Regions from separate parts of the Stenotrophomonas maltophilia group sp. SKK55 genome, predicted to be linked through region 2. Evidence: predicted binding sites of a transcription regulator. Region 2 holds the regulator's gene; the other holds the start of a gene.

Region 1 (8,799 bases), on a different contig from region 2:
GAAAGCATCGGTGCCATGCTGGGAGGCATCAGTGAAGCGGGATGCCAGCGCCTTCTGGAGGCGATGGGACACATCCAGGCGCTGCTGGGAGGTGCATCGTCGGGTTGCGTGCTACGCGATCCCCGTCCCGGCGACATGGGCTGGGTGATCCAGAAGCACGGCGCGCTGTATGCACGCGAATTCGGGTGGAACGCGGAGTTTGAAGCGCTGGTGGCCGACATCGTCACCCGCTACCTGCGCGAGCATGACCCGCAGACCGAGCGCTGCTGGATCGCCGAACTGGATGGCACCGCGGTGGGCTCGGTGTTCGTGGTCCGGCACGACGCGCACAATGCCAAGCTGCGGCTGCTGCACGTCGATGCCAGTGCGCGCAGGCGGGGCATCGGGCAGCGGCTGGTGGAGGAGGCGATGAGTTTCGCGCGCGCGGTGGGCTACAAGCGCATGGTGCTGTGGACCAATGCCGCGCTCACCGACGCGCGCGGCCTGTACGAACGGGCCGGTTTCGAGTTGATAGCAGAGCAGAACGAACAGCTGTTCGGCCAGCCGCAGGTGTCCCAGCTGTGGGCGCGCCCGCTGGTCTGATGCGATCGGCCGCAGCGCATGCTGCCTGGACCCGCATGCTGCCGGCGCAGGACGTTCTCCAGCAGGTTGTTGAGTGGCACCTGCACCGCCGACGCAGGCCTATGGGGCGGCCCATGCCTCGATCTCTCCGCGGGCGAACGGTCCCAGCTTCGCTTTTACCATTCGCCCCCGCGCATCGAACAACACGCTGTAGGGCAGCAGGCCTTGCGCGTTGCCGAGCTGCACGCTGGCATCGCGCGGGCCCGGTGTCTCGATCACGATCGGGTAGTCCACCGGCACCTGCTGCAGGAAACCGCGCACGTCGTCCGTAGTGTCCAGCGCCAGACCCAGCACCTGCACACCGTTGTCGCCCTGGGCATCGGCGAAGCGCGCCAGTTCGGGCATCTCTTCCACGCAGGGCGCACACCAGCTGGCCCAGACGTTGATCAGCAGCGGCCGGCCGGCGAAGCGATCGCGCAGGACCAATGGCTGACCCGCCAGGTCCGGCAGTGTCAGCGCGGGCAACTGATCGCCCACCTGCAGCGTGGGCTTCATGGCCGTCGCCCTGGAAGCCGTCGCTGGCGCGGCAGGTGATGATGGAGCGGGGGCCAGCCGATGCCCGGCCCACAGGCCGAGGCCGGCGGCCAGCACCGCTGTCCACAGCAGCGCTGGCCGTTGCCACTTCATCGTGCGGTGCGCAGCAGCGCTTCCTCGACCACCGCCTGGGTCAGCAGGGTCGGCAGCACGGTCGGCGGCGCGCCGGGGCCGTACACCACGTACAGCGGTACGCCCACCGCCTTGTGCTCTTCCAGGAACGTGGTGATCTGCGGGTCGACGTTGGTGTAGTCACCGCGCATGTACACCGCATTGGTGCGCTTGAGCAGTTCCTTGAACTCCGGCCGTGACAGCACCGCACGTTCGTTGGCCTTGCAGCTCACGCACCAGTCGGCGGTCATGTTGACGAACACCACGCGGTTGTCGGCGCGCAGGCGGTCCAGCAGCTGCGGCGAATACTCGACCACGTTGTCGCTGGCGGCCTGTGCGGCCCTCGCCGGCGGTGCCAGCTGGGTCACGCCCCAGGCCGGAACCAGCGCACCGATCGCCAGCAGCACGCCGAGCAGGGTCCCCGCACGCGAGCCGGTCCAGCGGTTGCGTTCAAACAGCCACAGGCCGAACGCGAACAGCAGCAGGCCGCCCAGCACCAGCGCCATGCCGTCCACGCCGCGCTGCTTGCCCAGCACCCACAGCAGCCACAGCGCAGTGGCGTACATCGGGAAGGCCAGCACGTGCTTGAGCGTTTCCATCCACGGGCCGGGCTTGGGCAGGCGGCGTGCCAGCGCTGGCACGAAGCCGATCAGCAGGAACGGCAGCGCCAGGCCCAGGCCGAGGAACAGGAACACGGTCATCGCCTTCAGCGGCGGGGCAATGAAGGCGTAGGCGATCGCACCGCCCATGAACGGGCCGACGCAGGCACTGCCGACCACGCAGGCCAGCGCACCGGTGAAGAAGTCACCGGCCGGGCCGCTGCGGCTGGCCAGCGACTGGCCAAGGTTGCCGATGCCGCCGCCGAGGGTGAACACGCCGGACAGGCTCAGGCCCACCGCGAACATGATGTAGGCCAGTGCCGCCACAACGCCCGGGTGCTGCAACTGGAAGCCGATGCCGACGGCGTTGCCGATCGCGCGCAGGCTGACCATCAATGCGCCGATCACGGCGAACGCGACCAGCACGCCCAACGTGTACCAGAGCGCGTGGCTGCGGGCGCGCTGCGGGCTTTCGCCGCTCTGCGCCAGGCTCAGCACCTTCAGCGACAGGATCGGCAGCACGCAGGGCATCAGGTTCAGCACCAGTCCACCGGCCAGCGCCAGCAGCAGCACCCAGACGAACGAACGGTCCGGGTTCGGGGTGGTCGCCGGCGGACGCGTGCGCAGCGCATTGTCACCACGCGCGTCGGTGGCGAACGCGTTGCCTGCGCCCTGGCCGCCCGTGGCGGCGGGAGTGGCGTTGCCGTCGTTGGGTACGGTCGGCAGCAGGCGCAGCGGTACGCCATTGGCGGATTCACGCGGCGCACCGGCAGCGCGCGGCGCATTGACGGCTTCCTCGCGCACTGGCGCCTGGCCGGTGCCGGCGTTGAGCTTGCCGGCCGGAATCGACAGCTTCACCCGACGGGTCATCGGCGGGTAGCAGATACCATCGGTCTGGCAGCCCTGGAAGGTCACCACCAGGGTGCTGTCGACCGCATCAGTGACGGTGCGGCGCAGCGGCAGCGGCACTTCCACCTGGTTGAAGTACACCGAGACATCGCCGAAGTGCTCGTCGCGATGCGACTGAGCGGCCGGCCAGCGCGGCTTGTCGGCGAGCACGCCGGCGCTGCCTTCCAGCTTCAGCGAAGTGCGGTCGCGGTACAGGTAGTAGCCGGGTGCCGGGCTGAAGCGCAGCAGCAGGGTGTTGCCGTCGCTGGCGATGGCATCGAAGCCGAACGCCTGTTCCGACGGCAGCGGCAGCGCCTGGCTGTTGTTGGCCGCGCCCGGCAGGCGCAGGCCACCGCTGTTGCCGGCACCGGCCAGCGGGTTGTTGAACGGACTGGCGGCACCGGTACGCGCGGCAGGCACCGCCGCCGCCGCGCCGGTACCCGGGAGGGTGACCTGCACCACGCGCTTCTGCGGCGGGTAGCAGACGCCGGCATCGGCGCAGCCCTGGTAGCGTACTTCCAGGCTGATGGTGCCGGCGGCGCCCGTCGGCGTGCCGGGCAGGGTGGCCTGCAGGCGCTCCCGATAGGTTTCGACCTCGCCGAAGAAGTCATCGTGGTGCCTGTCACCCTTGGGCATCTGCAGCGTGCCGGCATTGAATGCCGGATCCGCCTTGACGCTGGTGCGGTGGCGATACAGGTAGTAGCCCGGTGCGATCTTGAACTGCAGTTGCACCTGGCCCCGTTCGGGGGCAGTGGCGGTCAGCGCGAACGCCTGGTCCACCGGCAGCAGGTCCTTCTCATCCAGGGCCAAGGCCGGCAGCGAGAGCCACAACAGGGCGCACAAGGCGGCGCCACGCGCAAACAGAGTCTTCAATCAGTGTCCTCCCGGGTCTGTGCCCGGATCCAGTCCAGATACGCCGGCAGGCCGGCCCGGGTTTCGACCGCGATGCATTCCGGGAGTTCATACGGATGCAGTTCGACGATCCGGGCGATTGCGTCATCGACGCGGCTCGCGGTGGTCTTTACCAGCAGCTGCAGCTCGGCATCGGTGGTCACCTCGCCCTGCCAGCGGTAGGTGGACTGCGCGCCATCAAGGCGGGTCACGCACGCGGCCAGGCGCTCGCCGACCAGCGCGTGCGCGATGCGCTCGGCACTGGCCCGGTCCGGGCAGGTGGTCAACAGCAGCAGGACGGGATCGACGGTCGGCATGACCGCCGAGTATAGGGCCGCCGCCGGGTCAGGGCCCGGCGGCGGCAGTGGACCGCTGCGTTGCGCGGTCAGTTGGCCAGCTGGCAGGTGGCTGGCTTGGCCGAGGTGAACAGGGCCGGGGTCGCCCACTCGGGGTGGTCGATGAACGGGTTGCGATTGCCCTGGAAGCTGTAGACCACGTCATTGCGGGCACGCTCGGCATCATCCGGCGGATCGGACAGGTGCCAGTCGATCAGCGTCGACAGCAGGCCCATGTAGGCCGGCGAACTGCTGGTCTTGACGATCTTGCTGCGGTCATCGGTCAGCTCCAGGTCCGGCTCGGACTGACCGGTGGCCGCATCCTTGCCACCCTCATAGCGGATCGCCATGTACATCACCGCACGCGCCATGTCGCCCTTGCGCTTGCCCCACACCTCGAAGGTGCCGGTGTTGCCGTCCGGCGTGCGCACCCAGTTGGAATTGCCCGGGTAGCCGCCGCTGCCGCCGCCCTGGCCGTTGTTGGCTTCGGTGGCACGCTCGCCGCAGCTGGCATCGCACTTGGCGAACGGCTTGTTGCCACGGTCGGCGTTCCACTGCGCGTCGGTCAGGTACAGCATGTGGGTGTCGGTGTACGGCGCGTAGGGCAGGCCCTTGTCACCGGTGGTGGTGGCAAAGCCCAGCGAGTTCGGCCAGGTGTGCTCGCGGTTGTAGGTCAGGCCGCTGCCGGTGCCCGCACGATCACTGACCTTGGCGTAGCTGCGGTTGCGGTAGGCATCGAGGATGCGGTTCGGGTTGTTCGGATCCTCGTCGGCGATTTCCAGGATGGTCCAGGTGCTGGTGCCCGAGCCGCTGTATGGGTAGGCGGTATGGCCCTTGATGGTGGCGTGCAGCGAGCAGCGCAGCTGGCTGGGGCTGCTGGTGTTGACCCTGGAGTAGTAGCCGGCCGGCACGCCCGGGTTGCCTGGGTCCGGATTGCCGCCGGTGCTGGCCACGGTGAAGGCGATGCGGCTGTCGGCGGCCGGATGCGCGCCCTGCAGGTCGGTGATGCGCGCGGCGCGGATGTCGAAGCGGCAGGCTTCACCGGCCACCAGCGCGGTATTGGTGGACAGCTTCACGCTGCGGCCGCTGGTCGGGAAGGTCAGCGGAACGCTGCCGGAGGTGCCGCAGCTCAGGGCGAAGGCGCCACTGGCCAGGTTCACCGTCTCGCTGAACACCACTTCCAGGTCGGCGGCAGCGGGGAAGGTGCTGCTGCCCTGCGCCGGGGTGGTGGTGGACACTGACGGCGGCGTGTTGGGGCCTGGCGTGCCACCGCCGCTGAAGGTCTGGCCGTTGTTGCAGCTGCCGAACGTCTGCCCGGCCGATTCGGCCCAGGTGAAGTGGGCGTACTGGCTGCCGCTGCCGGTCAGCTGCAGTGACGTACCCGGCGCGGTGCTGTTGCTTTCGGCCACCGGGATGTTCTGGCTGGTCATGCCGGCGGCAGGGCCACCGGAGGCGGTGATGGCGCCCTCGTAGCTGAGGAACTGGACCACCTTGCCGCTGGCATCGACCAGGGCGATGCCGTCGTTCGGACCATTCTGGAGGCCGTTGGTCGGGTAGTTGACCACGGCGATGGTGGCGCTGCCGCAGCCGGCGGCGGTGCCGGCCGGGACCGGATTGTTGGCGTAGACGGTGGCGGCCGACGGGTTGCTGCCGTTGTAGAGGTACAGGCGGTAACCGGACAGGTCCTCACCGGCAGTGGCTACGACCTCGATCGCTTCGCCGACGTCACCGGCGGCGGTGCTGTCGTCGTAGTGCAGTTCATTGATGAAGACCTCGGCCTGGACCGGCGCGGCGGCCAGCGCCAGCAGGCAGGCGGCGGCAAGCGGGGACAGCAATCGCATCGACTACTCCTTGTGATTGGGAATGCCTGACCGAGCCTAAGGCCGATCCAGTGACACTTTGTCGTAAATGAACGTCAGATATCTGACAGTGCGACGCTTGTCACCGAAATTGATCTGGACCGACACCCTGGCCGAGGCGCGCGGGCGAAAAAATTTTTTCATTCCGCCCTTGAAAGGGGGCGGCAGGGCTCCATCTCTGCCCTGCTCCCGACGTTGTCGGGTTTCTTCACGTGCGGTTCTGGCACTCGCCTGGGGTGAGTGCTAACATCGCCGGACTTTTTTAGACCAATCAATCACTTAAGAGGTCTCCTATGAGCATCAAGCCGCTGCACGACCGCGTTGTGGTCAAGCCGATCGAAGCCGACGAAATCTCCGCCGGTGGCATCGTCATCCCCGACTCGGCCAAGGAAAAGTCCACCAAGGGTGAGGTCGTGGCCGTCGGCCCGGGCAAGCCGCTGGACAACGGCAACGTGCGCGCGCCGTCGCTGAAGGTCGGCGACAAGGTCATCTACGGCCAGTACGCCGGCAGCTCGTACAAGAGCGAAGGCGTCGAATACAAGGTCCTGCGCGAAGACGACGTGCTCGCCGTCATCGGCTGAGCCCCGGCGCGACCTGTTTCAACCTGATCCCAAACTCCCAGCCGCCGGGCATCGTCCGGCGCTACCAATGAGGTAAATGCAATGGCTGCCAAGGATATTCGTTTCGGTGAAGACGCCCGTTCGCGCATGGTGCGCGGCGTCAATGTTCTCGCCAATGCCGTCAAGGCCACCCTGGGCCCGAAGGGCCGCAACGTCGTGCTGGAGAAGAGCTTCGGCGCCCCGACCATCACCAAGGACGGCGTCTCCGTCGCCAAGGAAATCGAACTGGCTGACAAGTTCGAGAACATGGGCGCGCAGATGGTGAAGGAAGTCGCGTCGCGCACCAACGACGATGCCGGCGACGGCACCACCACCGCCACCGTGCTGGCCCAGGCCCTGATCCGCGAAGGCGCCAAGGCCGTTGCCGCCGGCATGAATCCGATGGACCTCAAGCGCGGTATCGACAAGGCCGTTTCGGCTGCCGTCGCCGAGCTGAAGAACATCTCCAAGCCGACCGCCGACGACAAGGCGATTGCCCAGGTCGGTACCATCTCGGCCAACTCGGATGAGTCGATCGGCCAGATCATCGCTGACGCGATGAAGGAAGTCGGCAAGGAAGGCGTCATCACCGTTGAAGAAGGCTCGGGCCTGGACAACGAGCTGGACGTGGTCAAGGGCATGCAGTTCGACCGCGGCTACCTGTCGCCGTACTTCATCAACAACCAGCAGTCGCAGACCGCTGACCTGGATGATCCGTTCATCCTGCTGCACGACAAGAAGATCTCCAACGTCCGTGACCTGCTGCCGGTGCTGGAAGGCGTCGCCAAGGCCGGCAAGCCGCTGCTGATCGTCGCTGAAGAAGTCGAAGGCGAAGCGCTGGCGACCCTGGTGGTCAACACCATCCGTGGCATCGTCAAGGTCGTGGCCGTCAAGGCCCCGGGCTTCGGTGACCGTCGCAAGGCGATGCTGGAAGACATGGCCGTGCTGACCGGCGGCACCGTGATCTCCGAAGAAGTCGGCCTGTCGCTGGAAAAGGCCACCATCAAGGACCTGGGCCGCGCCAAGAAGGTGCAGGTCTCCAAGGAGAACACCACCATCATCGACGGCGTCGGCGACAAGGCCAACGTTGATGCACGCGTGGCGCAGATCAAGACCCAGATCCAGGACACCTCCTCGGATTACGATCGCGAGAAGTTGCAGGAACGCGTGGCCAAGCTGGCCGGCGGCGTTGCCGTGATCAAGGTCGGTGCCTCGACCGAAATCGAAATGAAGGAAAAGAAGGATCGCGTCGACGACGCCCTGCACGCCACCCGTGCAGCCGTTGAAGAAGGCGTGGTCCCGGGCGGCGGCGTTGCCCTGGTCCGCGCGATCACCGCGCTGGCCGGCCTGAAGGGTGCCAACGAAGACCAGAACCACGGCATCCAGATCGCCCTGCGTGCGATGGAAGCCCCGCTGCGCGAGATCGTGGCCAACGCTGGCGACGAGCCGTCGGTCATCATCAACAAGGTCAAGGAAGGCACCGGCAGCTTCGGCTACAACGCGGCCACCGGCGAGTTCGGCGACATGCTGCAGTTCGGCATCCTGGACCCGACCAAGGTGACCCGTTCGGCCCTGCAGAACGCGGCCTCGATCGCCGGCCTGATGATCACCACCGAAGCCATGGTTGCCGAAGCTCCGAAGAAGGACGAGCCGGCCATGGGCGGCGCTGGTGGCATGGGTGGCATGGGCGGCATGGGCGGCATGGACTTCTAAGTCCACGCCTCCGGCGGTCGTTGCCGGCCTCGGTCGGCACGCCTTCCCGATGTGATGTAAAGAAGAACCCCGCCGCAAGGCGGGGTTTTTCGTTGCCCGGTTGCCGTCGCCGCAGTGCATCGCTACGCTCGGTAACCATGCCTACTTCGTTCATCGTCGTTGACGACTTCCTTTCTCCCGCCGATGCGCAGGGGTTGCGCCAGGCGGCACTGGGCCTGGACTATCCCGTCCAGGAGGGCGCATTCCCCGGCCGCAATTCACAGCAGCGGCTGGAGTTGGAGGGACTGTCCGGTGCGGTCTCGCGACTGGTCAACGAACCGCTGCGGCCGGTCAACCCGCTGCAGTCGCACGGCAAGTTCCGCCTTACCCTCGCCGGCGACATCGGCCGCGCCAAGGTGCACGCCGACCACTCGCACTGGTCGGGCATTCTCTACCTGAGTGCACCGGAGCACTGCGAGGGCGGCACCGAGTTCTTCCGCCATCGCCGTACCGGCACCGAGCGCATGGCCCTGGACGCGGCGGAGCTGGCCGCATTGGGCTACGCCAACGGCGGCGACATGCATCGCGACATCATCGAGCGCGACAGCAATGACGACAGCCAGTGGGAAATGACCATGCGCATTCCGATGCGCTTCAACCGGCTGGTGCT
Region 2 (8,799 bases):
TGACCTGCACTGCCTGGCGGTCATCCGTGGCCAGCGGGAGCGGATCGCTCAGCTGTTCCTGACCGGGCCCGATCAACACCCCGGGCTGGCCGCCGAAGCTGAGCGGTTGCGGGATGGCGCCCGCGCGTGCGGCCACGCTGGCTGCTCCGATCCGCAGCGGCTGGGTGCCGTAGGCATTGCTCAGCCGCACCCGCAGCCGCGGGCCGCCCAGGCTGATGCGCGCCGTCTGGCGGAAGGTATGGTCCTGCAGTGTGGCCGGGACCAGGGTCGGGAACAGGAAATCCGCGTTCCAGACCGGCTGCGGGCTGGCCTGCCAGGTGGCGACCCAGTGCGGGGCGGATGCGGCACTGGCGGCGCCGGACACGGCGAGCAGGGCGGTGGCGGTGAGCTGGCTCAAGCGGTTCATCGGGCAGTCCCGAGTGGAGGGACCGCCATGGTGATTCCGTGCTTATCTGTGAACTAGACTGCGCATGGACAATCATCTGTGAACTGGATTCATTGCCATGGCGCGACCTGACATCAACCGATCTGGCGAACTGGAAGTGTTCGTGCGCGTGATCGAGACCGGTGGCTTCTCCGCCGCCGCCCGAACGCTGGACATGACCCCGTCGGCGGTCAGCAAGCTGGTGGCCCGGCTGGAGCAACGGCTGGGCACGCGCCTGCTGCAACGCTCCACCCGCCAGCTGCAGCTGACCTCGGAAGGCTGCGCGTTCTACGAGCGTGGCCTGCGCGTGCTGGCCGACCTGGAGGAGGCCGAGCGTTGTGCCAGCGCCCATGCCGAGCCGCGCGGGCGGCTGCGGGTCAACTCCAACGTGCCGTTTGGCCGCCATTTCCTGTTGCCGCTGCTGCCGGCGTTCCTTGAGCGTAACCCGCAGGTGGGCGTGGACCTGACCCTCAACGACGAGGTGATCGACCTGCTGGAGCAGCGCACCGACGTGGCAGTGCGGGCCGGGCCGCTGAAGAGCTCCAGTCTGGTGGCGCGACGGCTGGGCGCGACGCGGATGATGATCGTGGCTGCACCGGCCTACGCGCAGCGGCACGGGCTGCCACGCACTGCCGAGGAGCTGCAGTCGCACAACCGGCTGGACATCGGCCACGCGCGTGCGATGCAGGGGTGGCCGTTGCTGCAGGAGGGGCGCGAGCGGATGCTGCTGCCCAGTGGCAATGCCCGCGCCAGCAACGGCGATGCGCTGCGCCAGCTGGTGCTGGGCGGGCTGGGCATGGCGCGGCTGGCGGCATTCCAGGTGCAGGAGGACATTGCTGCCGGGCGCTTGCTGCCGGTGCTGGAAGAGGCCAATCCCGGCGACCTGGAAGAGGTGCACGCGGTGTTCCTGGGGCAGGGCGGTTACCTGCCGCTGCGGGTGCGCGCGTTCCTCGATTTCCTGGTGGAGAACGTCGACCTGACGCAGCCACGGGGGTAATGCCGGCCGCTGGGGTGAGCTGTGCCACGCTGGTGCGCGGAAGCCGAGCATGGGCTCGGCGCTACACGTCGGTTCGTTCGGGAAATCCTGTAGAGCCGAGCCCGCGCTTGGCTCCGCCGGCCTCAGGCCTGCAGCAGCTTGCGGGCGGCGGCGCGCGCTTCCTTGCTCACTTCCACGCCGCCGAGCATGCGCGCCAGCTCTTCCTCGCGCGCCTTGTTGTCCAGCTTTTCCACTGCGCTCTGGGTCATGCCTTCCACTGGGGCCTTGCTGACCCGGTAATGGGCATGGCCCTTGGAAGCGACCTGCGGCAGGTGGGTCACGCACAGTACCTGGCGCTTCTCGCCGAGCGCGCGCAGCTTCTGGCCGACGATGTCAGCCACCGCGCCGCCGATGCCGGAGTCGACCTCGTCAAACACCATGGTTGGCACTGCATCCAGGTCCAGCGCGGCTACTTCAATGGCCAGCGAGATGCGTGACAGTTCACCGCCCGAGGCCACCTTGCGCAGGGCGCGCGGCGGCTGGCCGGCGTTGGCCGCCACCAGGAACTCGACGCGCTCGGCACCCTGCGCGTCGGGCTTGCCGCTGTCCTGTGGCTCCAGTTCGATCAGGAACTGGCCGCCGCCCATGCCGAGCTCGGCGATGATGCCGGTGGTGGTGGCCGACAGTTCGGCAGCGGCGCTGCGGCGGCTGGCGGTCAGCACTTCAGCCTGCACGCGCCAGGCGGCGGCGGCCTTGTCGATCTCGCCGGCCAGGCGCTGCAGGCGCTCGTCGGCGCCACGCAGCTGCTCCACTTCGGCATGCATGCGCTCGCGCTGCGCGCCCAGTTCGTCCATCGGCACGCGGTGCTTGCGGGCCAGGTCGTGCAGGCGGCCGAGGCGGCGCTCGTTCTCCTCGAACTGTTCCGGGTCGGCATCCAGATCGTCGTGCACGCGATCAAGCAGCGACAGGGCTTCGTGCAGCTGGATCGAGGCGTTCTCGATCAGGCCGTCCACCTCGCCCAGGCGCGGGTCGTGCTCGACCAGCCGCGACAGCTCGTGGCGCACTTGCTGCAGCAGGTCCAGCGCAGAGCTGCCGTCATCGCCGTTGAGCTGGTTGCTGGCCGCCTGGCAGGCGCTCAGCAGGGCGCTGGCGTGGGCCTGGCGACGGTGGCTGGCGCCAAGCGCGGCAATCGATTCCGGTTCCAGGTCCTCGCGGTCCAGTTCGCGCAGCTGGTGCTCCAGGAAGCCGATCCGGTCACTGACGTCGCCCTGTTGCGACAACGCCAGCGATTCATCGACCAGTGCCTGCCAGGCCGCGGCGGCGTGGCGCACCTGGCGGCGCTCGTTCTCGTTGCCGGCATAGGCATCCAGCAGGGCCAGCTGCGACGGGCGCGCCAGCAGCGCCTGCTGTTCATGCTGGCCGTGGATCTCCACCAGCAGCGAGGCCAGGTCGCCCAGCTGTGCCAGCGTCACCGGGCGGCCATTGATCCAGGCCCGCGAGCCGCCGTCGGCGCGGATCACGCGGCGCAGCTGGCATTGGTCCTCGTCGTCCAGCTCGTTGTCGGCCAGCCACTGGCGGGCGGCCTGCAGCTGCTCCAGCGCGAACTCGGCGGAAAGCTCGGCGCGTGCGGCGCCATGGCGGACCACACCGCTGTCGGCGCGCAGGCCGGACAGGAAGCCCAGTGCGTCGACCATCAGCGACTTGCCGGCGCCAGTCTCGCCTGAAACCACGGTCATGCCTGGCCCGAACTCCAGTTCGGTGGCGCGGACGACGGCGAAATCCTTGATCGAAAGATGTCTGAGCATGGGTAAGGGGGTGTCAGCAGCCGCGCAACGCTAGCACGCGGGCGCGGGAGGTCCAATGACTTGCCAAGGCGATGCGCCGCCATTATCTAGTGTCCGTGTCTCACAGGTTGATTCCATGCACGGTTCTCCCGACCAGCTTGCCCCGCGTGCGCGCCACCTGCTGCGCACGCTGATCGCGCGATACATCCAGGACGGCGAGCCGGTCGGCTCGCAGACGCTGGCGCGCGTGGCCGGCCTGGAGGTCAGCCCGGCCACCATCCGCAACATCCTGGGCGACCTGGAGGATCTGGGCCTGCTGGCCTCGCCACATACCTCGGCCGGCCGCGTCCCGACCGCGCATGGCTATCGGGTGTTCGTCGACAGCCTGCTGCAGATGCAGCCGCCGGGCGAGGGCGAGCTGGCCCGGTTGCGCCAGGAGCTGGCCGGCGGCGGCAGTACCCAGGCCCTGCTCGGCAGCGCCTCGGAGCTGCTGTCGGCGATGAGCCACTTCGTCGGCGTGGTCAGCGCACCGCGGCGCGAGCAGTTCGCCTTCCGCCAGATCGATTTCGTGGCGCTGGACGGGCGCCGGGTGCTGGCGATCCTGGTATTTGCCGACAACGAGGTGCAGAACCGGGTGATCGAGACCCGGCAGGAGTTTGCGCCGGGCCAGCTGGAGCAGGTCGCCAACTACCTCAATGCGCATTTCGCCGGCCTGCCGATGGCCGAGATCCGTACCCGCCTGCTGCTGGAGCTGCGCGACGCCCGGTCCGAACTGGAGCAGTTGCTGGCCCACAGCATCGAACTGGCCGAGCAGGCCCTGCAGCCGGCGGCCGACGACATGCTGGTGGCCGGGCAGACCCGCTTGATGGGCGTGCAGGACCTGTCCGACCTGGAGCGCCTGCGCGAACTGTTCGAGCTGTTCTCCAGCAAGCGCGAGATCCTGCAGCTGCTGGAGCGGACCATCCAGGCGCCGGGGGTGCGCATCTTCATCGGCGAAGAGACCGGAATGATGCCGCTGCAGGGCGTCTCGCTGGTCACCGCCCCGTATACCGCCAATGGCCAGGTGCTGGGCGTGCTGGGCGTGATCGGTCCCAAGCGGATGGCCTACGACCGGGTGATCCCGCTGGTCCAGGCCACCGCCGATGTGCTTGGCGCGGCCTTTTCGCCGGCCGGACGCACGCCGGGAACATCCGACGCTTGAAACGCAGCATCCCGCCCACACTAGGGTGGGTGGAGGCGGAGAGTGACCGCCAGGGACCCAGACATGAACCACGAACATCCAGATATCGAATCCCAGCAGAGTGCCGCCGATGCGGCTGCCACCGCCGGCGTCAACGACGAAGTCGAGCGTCTGCGCGCCGAAGTCGAGCAGGTCAAGGCCGATGCGCTGCGTGAGCGCGCCGACCTGGAAAACCAGCGCAAGCGCGTTGCCCGTGACATCGAGCAGGCCCGCAAGTTCGCCAACGAGAAGCTGCTGGGCGAGCTGTTGCCGGTGTTCGACAGCCTGGATGCCGGCCTGAAGGCCGCCGGCGACGATCCGCACCCGCTGCGCGAAGGCCTGGAGCTGACCTACAAGCAGCTGCTCAAGGTCGCTGCCGACAACGGCCTGGTCCTGCTGGACCCGATCGGCCAGCCGTTCAACCCGGAGCACCACCAGGCCATAAGCCAGGCGCCGACCCCGGGCGCTGCCCCGGGCAGCGTGGTGACCGTGTTCCAGAAGGGCTACCTGCTCAACGAGCGCCTGCTGCGGCCGGCGCTGGTGGTGGTGGCCGCCGACTGACCCTGCCGGGCCGGGCGGCGGGAATGACCTGCGACCCGGCCCGACGCTGAACGCGCCGGGCGACCGGAAACACAGCGTTCGGGAGGTGGCTTGAATGTTCCACGGGCCTCCCCCACATCGTATTCATCCACCGGCCGAACGGCCGGACTGACCCCAACAAGCATCCTCAGGAGTCTCCCCCATGGGCAAGATCATTGGTATCGACCTCGGCACCACCAACTCGTGCGTGGCGATCATGGACGGCGGCAAGGCCCGCGTCATCGAGAATTCGGAAGGCGATCGCACCACCCCGTCGATCGTCGCCTACACCAAGGACGGCGAAGTCCTGGTCGGTGCCTCGGCCAAGCGCCAGGCCGTGACCAACCCGAAGAACACCTTCTACGCGGTGAAGCGCCTGATCGGCCGCAAGTTCACCGATGGCGAGGTGCAGAAGGACATTGCCCACGTCCCGTACAGCATCCTGGCCCATGACAATGGCGATGCCTGGGTCGCCACCAGCGACGGCAAGAAGATGGCCCCGCAGGAAATCTCGGCCAAGGTGCTGGAGAAGATGAAGAAGACCGCCGAGGACTTCCTCGGTGAGAAGGTCACCGAAGCGGTCATCACCGTGCCGGCCTACTTCAACGACAGCCAGCGCCAGGCGACCAAGGACGCCGGTCGCATCGCCGGCCTGGACGTCAAGCGCATCATCAACGAGCCGACCGCGGCTGCGCTGGCCTACGGCCTGGACAAGGGCGACAACAAGGATCGCAAGATCGTGGTGTACGACCTGGGCGGCGGCACCTTCGACGTCTCGGTGATCGAGATCGCCAATGTCGACGGCGAGAAGCAGTTCGAAGTGCTGGCCACCAACGGCGACACCTTCCTGGGTGGCGAAGACTTCGACAACCGCGTCATCGAGTACCTGGTTGAAGAATTCAACAAGGACCAGGGCATCGACCTGCGCAAGGATCCGCTGGCCCTGCAGCGCCTGAAGGATGCTGCCGAGCGCGCCAAGATCGAGCTGTCCAGCGCCCAGCAGACCGAAGTGAACCTGCCGTACGTCACCGCTGACGCGTCGGGTCCGAAGCACCTGAACATCAAGCTGACCCGCGCCAAGCTGGAAGCACTGGTGGACGACCTGATCAAGAAGTCGATCGAGCCGTGCCGCGTCGCCCTGAACGATGCCGGCCTGCGTTCGAGCGACATCAGCGAAGTGATCCTGGTCGGCGGCCAGACCCGCATGCCGAAGGTGCAGCAGGCGGTGACCGAGTTCTTCGGCAAGGAACCGCGCAAGGACGTCAACCCGGACGAAGCCGTGGCACTGGGTGCGGCGATCCAGGGCGGCGTGCTGGGCGGCGACGTCAAGGACGTGCTGCTGCTGGACGTGACCCCGCTGTCGCTGGGTATCGAAACCATGGGTGGCGTGTTCACCAAGATCATCGAGAAGAACACCACCATCCCGACCAAGGCCTCGCAGGTGTTCTCCACCGCCGAGGACAACCAGTCGGCCGTGACCGTGCACGTGCTGCAGGGTGAGCGCGAACAGGCCCGCTTCAACAAGTCGCTGGCCAAGTTCGACCTGTCCGGCATCGAGCCGGCCCCGCGCGGTCTGCCGCAGGTGGAAGTGTCCTTCGACATCGACGCCAACGGCATCCTGCATGTGTCGGCCAAGGACAAGAAGACCAACAAGGAACAGAAGGTCGAGATCAAGGCCGGTTCGGGCCTGTCCGAGGAGGAGATCGCGCGCATGGTTGCCGACGCGGAAGCCAACCGCGAAGAAGACAAGAAGTTCCAGGAACTGGTGCAGGCCCGCAACCAGGCCGACGCCCTGATCCACGGCACCCGCAGCGCCATCACCGAGCACGGCAGCAAGGTCGGCGGCGATGTCATCGGCAAGGTCGAGGCAGCGCTGGCCGACCTGGAAACCGCGATGAAGGGCGACGACAAGGCACAGATCGAAGCCAAGTCGAAGGCACTGGAAGAAGCTGGCCAGTCGCTGTTCGCCGCTGCTTCGGCCGACCAGGGCGGTGCCCCGGGGGCCGACGCCGGCAATGCCGGCAAGGCGCAGGATGACGTGGTCGACGCTGAGTTCACCGAAGTCAAGGACGACAAGAAGTCCTGATCCGGACCGACGCGGGACGCTGGCCACCAGCGTCCCGTTGTCGCATCAGGGTCCTGACCGCCCACCGGCGTGTCGGGGCGCCCGACGCAAGAGCGGACCTGGTTCCGCTCTTCCGCTTTGACGAATCCCGACTTTCCGGAACCCGATTCACGATATGAGCAAGCGCGATTACTACGAAGTGCTGGGCGTTGCCCGCACCGCCACCGACGACGAGCTGAAGAAGGCGTACCGTCGCTGCGCGATGAAGTTCCATCCGGACCGCAACCCGGGTGATGCGGCGGCCGAGGCCTCCTTCAAGGAGTGCAAGGAAGCCTACGAAGTGCTGTCCGACGGCAACAAGCGCCGCATGTACGACAGCCACGGCCACGCCGCGTTCGAGCACGGCATGGGCGGCGGCGGCCCGGGTGGCCCGGACATGAACGATATCTTCGGCGATATCTTCGGCAACATCTTTGGCGGGGGCGGCGGTGGCCCGCGCCAGGCCCGTCGCGGCGCCGATATCGGCTACGTGATGGAGCTGGACCTGGAAGAAGCCGTGCGCGGCGTCGAGCGCCGCATCGAGATTCCGACCCTGGCCGAGTGCAGCGACTGCGATGGCAGTGGCTCCGAGGACGGCAAGGTCGAGACCTGCAATGTGTGCCATGGCCGCGGCCAGGTGCGCATCCAGCGCGGCATCTTCGCCATGCAGCAGGCCTGCCACAACTGCGGCGGCCGAGGCCAGATCATCGCCAAGCCCTGCAAGACCTGCCACGGCAACGGCCGCGTCGAGGAAGACAAGGTGCTGTCGGTGAAGGTGCCGGCGGGCGTCGATACCGGTGACCGCATCCGCCTGCAGGGCGAGGGTGAAGCCGGGCCGGCCGGTACGCCGCCGGGCGACCTGTACGTGGAAGTGCGCGTGCGCGAGCATGCGATCTTCCAGCGCGATGGCGACGACCTGCACTGCGAAGTGCCGATCCGCATCTCGCAGGCGGCACTGGGTGACACCGTGCGCGTGGCTACCCTCGGCGGCGAAGCGGAGATCCGCATTCCGGCCGAGACCCAGACTGGAAAGCTGTTCCGCCTGCGCGGCAAGGGTGTGCGTTCGGTGCGCAGCCGCAGCGAAGGCGACCTGTATTGCCGCGTGGTGGTGGAGACTCCGGTCAACCTCACCACCGAACAGCGCAAGCTGCTGGAGCAGTTCGAAGCCACCTTCGTCGGCGAGGAAGCGCGCAAGCATTCGCCGAAGTCGGCCACCTTCATCGACGGCGTGAAGGGCTTCTGGGACCGGATGACGTCCTGAGTTTTTCAACCGAAGCGTTGAGCGGAAGCGCCGGGCCATGCCCGGCGTTCTCGTTTGCGATCCGCGATGGTTTCCGCCGGGCATGCGCCGCGATGGTGGATCCACGCCATGCGTGGACGGCGTTACCGGAAAAACGCCGCAGGTGTCTGCCCCAGCTGGCGCTTGAACATGCTGGTGAACGCGCTGGGGCTGTCGTAGCCCGTCGCCAGCGCGACATCGATGACCTTGTCGCCGACCGCCAGCCGTTCCATCGCGGCCAGCAGCCGTGCCTGCTGCCGCCACTGGCCGAAGGTCATGCCCAGCTCGTTGGCGAAATGCCGCTGGATGGTTTTCACGTCCACCTCCAGCGCCTGCGCCCAGTCCTGCAGCGTGGCGTCATCGCCCGGGTGCTTCTGCAGGTGCAGGCAGATCCGCTGCAGGCGCGGGTCGGTTGGCGCGGGCAGGTGCAACGG

Evidence for each region. Region 2 encodes HrcA, which represses chaperone genes, less so after heat shock. Its sites were predicted from a motif close to TTNGCACTCNNNNNNNNNGAGTGCNAA; they were not measured.
Region 1: a site for HrcA is predicted at 6,059-6,085, ahead of AC2A1N_RS03905 (co-chaperone GroES). Genes of this name have one in related genera too.

What each region holds. Positions count from the first base shown of each region.
Region 1 is NZ_JBXUHP010000005.1:189,382-198,180, forward strand. Features, by position in the region: gene AC2A1N_RS03880 (bifunctional helix-turn-helix transcriptional regulator/GNAT family N-acetyltransferase) at 1-582, shown strand, start outside; gene AC2A1N_RS03885 (TlpA family protein disulfide reductase) at 682-1,248, opposite strand; gene AC2A1N_RS03890 (protein-disulfide reductase DsbD family protein) at 1,245-3,626, opposite strand; gene cutA (divalent-cation tolerance protein CutA) at 3,623-3,961, opposite strand; gene AC2A1N_RS03900 (endonuclease) at 4,030-5,820, opposite strand; gene AC2A1N_RS03905 (co-chaperone GroES) at 6,132-6,419, shown strand; gene groL (chaperonin GroEL) at 6,501-8,150, shown strand; gene AC2A1N_RS03915 (DUF6445 family protein) at 8,288-8,799, shown strand, end outside.
Region 2 is NZ_JBXUHP010000018.1:272,524-281,322, reverse strand. Features, by position in the region: gene AC2A1N_RS10250 (SGNH/GDSL hydrolase family protein) at 1-406, opposite strand, end outside; gene AC2A1N_RS10245 (LysR family transcriptional regulator) at 504-1,421, shown strand; gene recN (DNA repair protein RecN) at 1,544-3,205, opposite strand; gene hrcA (heat-inducible transcriptional repressor HrcA) at 3,321-4,385, shown strand; gene grpE (nucleotide exchange factor GrpE) at 4,449-4,964, shown strand; gene dnaK (molecular chaperone DnaK) at 5,146-7,068, shown strand; gene dnaJ (molecular chaperone DnaJ) at 7,223-8,347, shown strand; gene AC2A1N_RS10215 (AraC family transcriptional regulator) at 8,470-8,799, opposite strand, start outside.